Regions from separate parts of the Rhodococcoides fascians A25f genome, predicted to be linked through region 1. Evidence: predicted binding sites of a transcription regulator. Region 1 holds the regulator's gene; the other holds the start of a gene.
What was found. Region 1 encodes LexA, which represses DNA repair genes until DNA is damaged. Its sites were predicted from a motif close to CGAACANNTGTTCG; they were not measured.
Positions count from the first base shown of each region.

Region 2: a site for LexA is predicted at 1,165-1,178, ahead of BH93_RS26030 (HNH endonuclease signature motif containing protein). Genes of this name have one in related genera too.

Region 1 covers NZ_CP049744.1:3,173,737-3,177,333, forward strand. Annotated here, with positions in the region: gene hrpA (ATP-dependent RNA helicase HrpA) at 1-460, shown strand, start outside; gene nrdR (transcriptional regulator NrdR) at 473-937, opposite strand; gene BH93_RS14905 (hypothetical protein) at 1,039-1,434, opposite strand; gene lexA (transcriptional repressor LexA) at 1,814-2,491, shown strand; gene BH93_RS14915 (acyl-CoA dehydrogenase family protein) at 2,569-3,597, opposite strand, start outside.
Region 2 covers NZ_CP049744.1:5,544,513-5,548,109, reverse strand. Annotated here, with positions in the region: gene BH93_RS26030 (HNH endonuclease signature motif containing protein) at 1-1,150, opposite strand, end outside; gene BH93_RS26025 (hypothetical protein) at 1,284-1,871, opposite strand; gene BH93_RS26020 (hypothetical protein) at 1,894-2,298, opposite strand; gene BH93_RS26015 (hypothetical protein) at 2,291-2,671, opposite strand; gene BH93_RS26010 (MSMEG_0572/Sll0783 family nitrogen starvation response protein) at 2,944-3,468, shown strand; gene BH93_RS26005 (MSMEG_0568 family radical SAM protein) at 3,478-3,597, shown strand, end outside.

The DNA of each region.
Region 1 (3,597 bases):
GGTTCCACAGCGCACCGCGGCGGTACTGGCCCTCGTACGCCCTGTATTGACTGCAGCTCTTGCCGTATCGGGGCAATTGCAGACGGCATCGGGTGAGCCCGCCGAGGATGTACGCGAACAGCTCGAAGGATTGGTCTTTCGGGGCTTCGTCACCGAATTCGGTTCTCGCAGACTGGCAGATCTGCCGCGATATCTCGCTGCAGCGACCAAGAGGTTGGCCACGCTTCCGAGCAGCGCAGGCCGTGATGCGGCTGCGATGGACGTACTCGACCGCGTCTACGCGTCGTACGGACGGCTGCTGGATTCGCTTCCGGAAAACCGGAAGAACAGCGCTGGTGTGCAGGAGCTGTTCTGGATGATCGAAGAATTGCGGGTAGGGCTGTTCGCCCAAGGAATTCGGACTGCATATCCGGTCTCGGAGAAGCGCATCGAGAAGGCGATCTCCGATCAAGCGCGCTGACGTGCGGAACCGTCAGTCGATGTCGGCAGACTCTCGGTGCTTGCGTAGCTCATGTATTTCCTTCTCGAAATCCTCGGCCGAGCTGAACGAGCGATACACGGACGCGAACCGCAGATATGCGACCTCATCGAGGTCGCGCAGCGGACCGAGAATAGCCAACCCCACCTCGTTGCTGGGAATTTCGGCGGAACCGGCGGCGCGGATGGCGTCTTCCACCTGTTGAGCCAAGAGATTCAACGCGTCGTTGTCGACATCTCTGCCCTGGCACGCCCTGCGCACTCCCTTGACGACCTTCTCACGGCTGAACGGTTCGGTGACACCGCTGCGCTTCACGACAGCGAGCACTGCAGCCTCGACGGTCGTGAATCGCCGACCGCATTCCGGGCAGGAGCGACGACGCCGAATTGCCTGCCCCTCGTCCATTTCACGCGAATCGACCACGCGTGAGTCGGGATGCCTGCAGAACGGGCAATGCATGAAGGAGCCTCCGTCGTAGCCGATGCGCCGACGTCGAACATACGTGTCGGGGCAGTCAGTCGAGGATACTCAGTCATGGGCGGGTGCGATGGGGCCGGTGGTCATCTACCGGGCGCATACTCGACTACAGCTCCGTCGTGAACCTCGACCACACCCGCCGGCTGCACCCCTGCGTCGGCCGACGCAGCTCGTAGGTTCGCGATTCCGATCAGGCCACCGGCAACGACGACGACGGCAAGCACCCACAGCACGAGCGATCGCATCCGGACCGGCTGGCCGGCGAAGTGCGCCGAGGTCTCGTCGAATTCGCGATCGGCGGCCTCCCGGTCGGTGACGTCGGTCCAGGACGGCTCCAGAACCGGCAGGCATGGAGTCGTTCGCGCACCGCGCGTCGCGATGGAACTCCGCAGCGCGGGACGAGCACGGCGACGACGCTCGACGACAGTGGACCGGGTACGGACACCTGCGGTGGTGGGGCGATCGGTGGTGATGGTCATCGGAACCTCGTCTTCGCTCGTTGGATCGATTGTTCGATCAGGCGTTCGATGGACGCTTGTTCGAAGTTCTATCACGAGGCTCCGACAAAGTCTGTAGAAAACGCGACACGAGTCGAACAGATGTTTGATTCAACAGCTGATACACGCTAGATTCGTGTCAGAAACCACACGCCACACGAGTCGACACCATCAACTCCAGTCCGCGCAGACCGAACCACGCAGACCGGATCCAGGACATCAGCAGGAGGCCGACAGCATGAAGGACCAGACCTCGACGAGGTCGACCACGGGTTCCAAGACGACGGGTTCCAAGACGACCGCTTCCGCGCCCGCGAAGGCCGCAGCAGGGAAGCCTGCCGCGGAACCGACGCCCAAGGCCATGGAAGTCGGCACCGACATCAGCGCCGGCCTGACGGAGCGACAGCGAAAGGTACTCGAGGTCATTCGAGCTTCGGTGACCGAGCGCGGCTACCCGCCCAGCATTCGTGAGATCGGTGACGCCGTCGGCCTGACGTCGACGTCGTCCGTTGCCCATCAGTTACGCACTCTGGAGCGGAAGGGATTCCTACGGCGCGACGCCAATCGCCCGCGCGCGGTCGACGTTCGCGGCCTCGACGAGGTGCAGGCCGATCAAGCTGCTGCTGCGGTCGACGGTTCGTCCGAGGAACAGGACCGCCTACCGACCCCCACGTTCGTGCCGGTTCTGGGACGAATCGCAGCCGGTGGACCGATCCTGGCCGAAGAGGCCGTCGAGGATGTCTTTCCACTCCCCCGCGAATTGGTCGGTCAGGGTTCGCTGTTCCTGCTCAAGGTCGTCGGCGAGTCGATGATCGATGCAGCGATCTGCGACGGTGACTGGGTCGTGGTCCGTCAGCAGTCCGTGGCCGACAACGGAGACATCGTGGCCGCGATGATCGACGGCGAGGCCACCGTCAAGACGTTCAAGCGGTCGAAGGGCGAGGTGTGGCTGCTGCCGCACAACCCGCTGTTCGAGCCGATTCCGGGTAACAACGCTGCCATCCTCGGCAAGGTCGTCACCGTGATGCGCAAGCTGTAGGGCGACGTCTCTGCAGTGACACGCGAAGGGCCGCAGCACATTGTGCTGCGGCCCTTCGCGTTCGTCGGATCAGCAGATCAGAGGTTCAATCCGCGGCCGATGATCTCTTTCATGATCTCGGTGGTGCCGCCGTAGATCGTCTGGACACGAGAGTCCATGTAGGCCTTGGCGATCGGGTATTCCTTCATGTAGCCGTAGCCGCCGTGCAACTGCAGGCACCGGTCGATCAGCTTGACCTGATTTTCGGTGGTCCACCACTTGGCCATGGCGGCTTCCTGGACGGTCAAGGTGCCCGCGTTGAGCAGTTCGATGAACTTGTCCACCATGATGCGGGTGGCGGTGGTCTCGGTTGCCAACTCCGCCAACACGAAGCGGGTGTTCTGGAACTTTCCGATCGACTTGCCGAACGCCTTGCGATCGCGGCAGTACTGAATTGTCATGTCCAGCGCCGATTCCATGGCCGCAGCGGCGACAACAGCGATCGAGAGCCGTTCCTGGGGAAGATTCTGCATGAGGTAGATGAAGCCCATGCCTTCTTCACCGAGCAGGTTGGCCGCGGGCACGCGAACGTCGGTGAAGCTGAGTTCGGCTGTGTCCTGGGCCTTCATCCCGATCTTGTCGAGATTGCGGCCGCGCTCGAAACCGGGCATGTCGCGCTCTACGACCAGCAGACTGAAGCCCTGAGCACCCTTCTCCGGGTCGGTGCAGGCGACGACGATGATCAGATCGGCGTTGATTCCGTTGGTGATGAACGTCTTCGATCCGTTCAGCACCCAGTCGTCACCGTCGCGAACGGCCTTGGTCTTGATGCCCTGCAGGTCGCTTCCGGTACCCGGCTCGGTCATGGCGATCGCGGTGATCAGCTCACCCGAGCAGAATCCGGGGAGCCAACGCTGCTTCTGCTCGTCGTTGGCCAGCTCGATCAGATACGGCGCGACGACGTCGTTGTGCAGGGTGAAGCCGATGCCGCTGTAGCCGCCGCGAGTGGTTTCCTCGGTGACGATGGCGTTGTACCGAAAGTCCTTGACGCCGCCGCCGCCGAACTCCTCCGGTGCAGCCGTTCCGAGGAAGCCCTGCTTACCGGCCTCGACCCAGACGCCGCGGTC
Region 2 (3,597 bases), 2.4 Mb from region 1:
TGATCGGGGAGCCGTTCTCGTCCATGACGATGGCGGTGAGGATGCAATCGCAGGCCAGTTGGCGGGACGTCTCGCGGGAGAGTGGTCCCATCCAGGGGAGCCACCCGACGGTGGTGCCGTCGCCGAACAAGTCGCGATACGCGCCACGATCGGCGGCCGGTCCACTGTCGCAACCGTCAGCGTCACCGTCGCTGCCTTCATCGCAATCATCGCTGCGGCCACTGGCACAATCATCGCTGCGGCCACTGGCACAACCATCGCTGCTGCTGCTGTCGCCATTACCACTGCTGCAGTCGGATTCGGTTGCGGTGCTGCCATTCTCGTTGCCGTTGCCGTTGCCGTTGCCGTTGCCGTTGCCGTTGCCGTTGCCGTCGCCGTCGTCCTGGCCTCGGCGGAGGTCGACGAGGTCGCGGAGGGTGATGTGCAGGTTGACGTGCGGCTTCTCCCCGCCTTCGGTGGGTCGGTTGCTGGAGGCGAGGTAGCGGTCGAGGATGTGCCCGAAGGCGTCGGCTCTGCGCCGGGCGGGGCTGCGTTCGTCGGGGGTGCCGTCGGCGGCCGGGCGGGGTTCGGTCAACGGTGACAGGGCGGTGAGCAGTTTTTCTCCGGTGATGGCGTCGAGATCCATCTTCGCCACGAGACGTCCGTTGAGGGTGGTGGAGGCGAAGAGTTCGTTGCGGTCGGTGTCGTCGGGTGGTTTCTTGGTGCCGTAGGTGTCTTCGAGTTTGGTGATCGCTGCGCGTAGTGGGCCGGTGCGGGCTCCGGGTCCGGTGGCGGCGGTCAGCAATGCTGCCCTGGCAATGTCCTGGCCTTCTTGCGGGAGGTTCTTCGGTGGTGCTTCGGCGAAGGCAAGAATCAACGCGGCGTGGTCGACGGAGATGCTGCCGGTGTTCACGGCGTCGGCGATGTCGGGGAAGTTCTTCAGTCCGCGGGCGAGAGCGACGATTTTGGTGGCTTTACCCGGGGAGAGCAGGGTGGTGGAGGTCAGCCACCCTGCAGGGCCGGGGAAGCCGAGCTTCTCGCGGGAGACGCGAGCATCGATCTCGGCAACGAGAGCAATGCGGTGGGCTTCCAGGAGTTGGATCTGGTGGGAGGCCGCGGTGGCGGCAGCGAGAAGCTCGCTTTCGCTTAGTTGCCAGATCGCGGTGGTCATGGCGATAAGTGTATCGAACGCCTGTTCGATAAGCAATGGTAGTCGAATCGAAAACTGTTGCCTTACACAAGGATTCGAGAAAGCAAACCTGTCGGTGGGGTGTGTTAACAGCCACGTCGAGAGTCGGAGATCTTCACGCTTCCTCGGGATCCCAGCTGACCGGACCGCGCAGACGTACCGTCGCATCGCTGTAGGGATCGAAATTCGACCTCGAAGTCGACGTACTCGGGGGCCGTACCGAACCGGGCTTCGAGGTCTGTGGACCGTTCGTGGTCTTCACGCGCGTCAACTCGCGTCGCATCGTCGCGGGCCAGATCTCGAAGAGATAGTCCTCGACCGGTTCGCTCACGTCCGAATCCCAATGGGTACCTCTACCTATCGAACTCACGCGAACTCCCAAAAAGCCGCTCACGGGCGGCGAGACCGTAGTCGCGTCCGTACCTACGTACCCCAGCGCGGAGACGAAAGTTAGCGTCGCGTCCACGGCGATCGAGACCTCGGCCGCGTCCTCCCACGACCCGTCGATTTCGACTGCTGGTGCTTGCGCTAGGACGTCGACGGCAACGCGAACGGGCCCCGATGCAATTCCCGTGTGGACGTGAATGCAGTTGTCGGAGGCGTCGATCAGCTCGCCGAGGGCGCCCGGGGGCACCGGCTCACTGTGCGCCGCTGCAAGCGAGAACAGGTGGTAATCGACATCGACGGTCGTCCAGGCGGTCATGGCCGATTCTGGCCACAGACCCCTACCGCTGTCGAGTCTTTCGCAACCACCACAGTCCCGCGATGGGGAGCACCACCGGGATGAAGACGTAGCCGGATCCGAAGTGCGACCACACCGTCGGCTCCGGGAAGTCCTGGGGCTGGATGTAGCTGAGGGTGCCGATGCCGATGACTCCGACGAGTTCGATGATGCAGGACACCGTCACCACGCGTCGGGATGCTTCGGTTGCCCTCGCCAGTCCCACTGTCGCGATGATGTAGACCACCGCAGCGAACGCCGACAGGAGGTACGCCACCGGTGCGTTGTCGAATCGGGTGGTGAGCTGCACTATCGAGCGCGATGTCGCGGCAACGGCGAACACCGCGTAGACGGCGATGAGAAAGCGCCCGAAGCCGGTGCGCGTCGCTTGCTGGAGGTTGTCAGGCATATCCGGCCCAAATCTGGCTCAGGCGCAGCACCATGGCTGCGAGGGTGAGGACGGCGACGAGCAGCACCGCTGTGCCGCCGCGGGAACGGTCTCCCAGGGACCACCACGTTCCCAATGGAAGCAGGAACAGCAGTCCGACGAGATAAGAGCCGAACGTCAACCGGTGTATCTCGCGATCCGAGGTGAACATCATGACGAACCCGATCACGGCCTGAAGCGCGACGACGGCCTCGGTGGCTGCGATCGTCCAGAACAGTGCTCGGTCGGCCTTGTTCTTCAACAGAACGGGCCGGTTCGTGGCGAGCTTCACGAGCACCCAGATGCCCACTACCAGGGACAACGCGTACAACAAGCCGGTGACGGCGCCGATCATCGTGTTCCTCGTCCTGCTCGCTATGGATGGGTGGACCGGCCTTCACAGTAGCCGCGTAACACCACGTCAACACTGTGAGGCCCTCGAAACACGGCGTTGTTCCGAGCGTGACCAACCGGAAATGGATGGGGCTTGTACTTGTCCCATGGCCGAAGAGGATCTGCTCTTTCGCCGGACATGACCTCTCTTCCTCAGGTGGCCATCGACGCCCACCGCATCTCGAGTAGTTGCCCATTGCATTCAGCCAGCTCTGCGAACCTCAGGAGACACCAGTGTCAGACCTCGACCAGTCCATCGCCGAGAACATCAAGAAGTCCCTCGAAGAGATCCCGCACCCGTCACTTCCCAAGGGCAGCAACATCTACGGCTCTACCAAGATCTTCCCCGACTACAAGGCCGAGAACGGCGAAAGCTACTTCACGCTGGTGCACGGCATCGCCCACGAGTCCTCGGTATCGTTCGTCGCGGTACTCCAGGCGACGCGGGCCCTGCGCAAGGGCTTCGAGTCGGCCATGTACTTCTACGGCCCCGGTGCCATCAATTGCCTTGCCACTCGCGGATTTCCGACCACCGGTGATTCCGGCTTCCCGGGCGAGCAGAACATCAACGATTCCCTTGCGACGTTCATCGCCGAGGGCGGCACGGTGTTCTGCTGCCGCTTCGGGCTGGCTCTGCACGGCGGTCGTGAAGAGGATCTCATCGAAGGTGTCATCCCGGCCCACCCCCTCGACGTGCAGGACGCGCTGATCCACTACGCGCGCAAGGGTGCCATCATCAATTCGACCTACATGGTCTAGGAGCGAACCATGTCGGTCAGTACGCGTGTAGATCTGGCGTTGCTCGGAATCCGAGGATCCACGCCGGTCTCGAGAACGGCAGGCGCCGGGCCGAGCGACGACGGGCATGTCACCATCGATGGCCTCGGC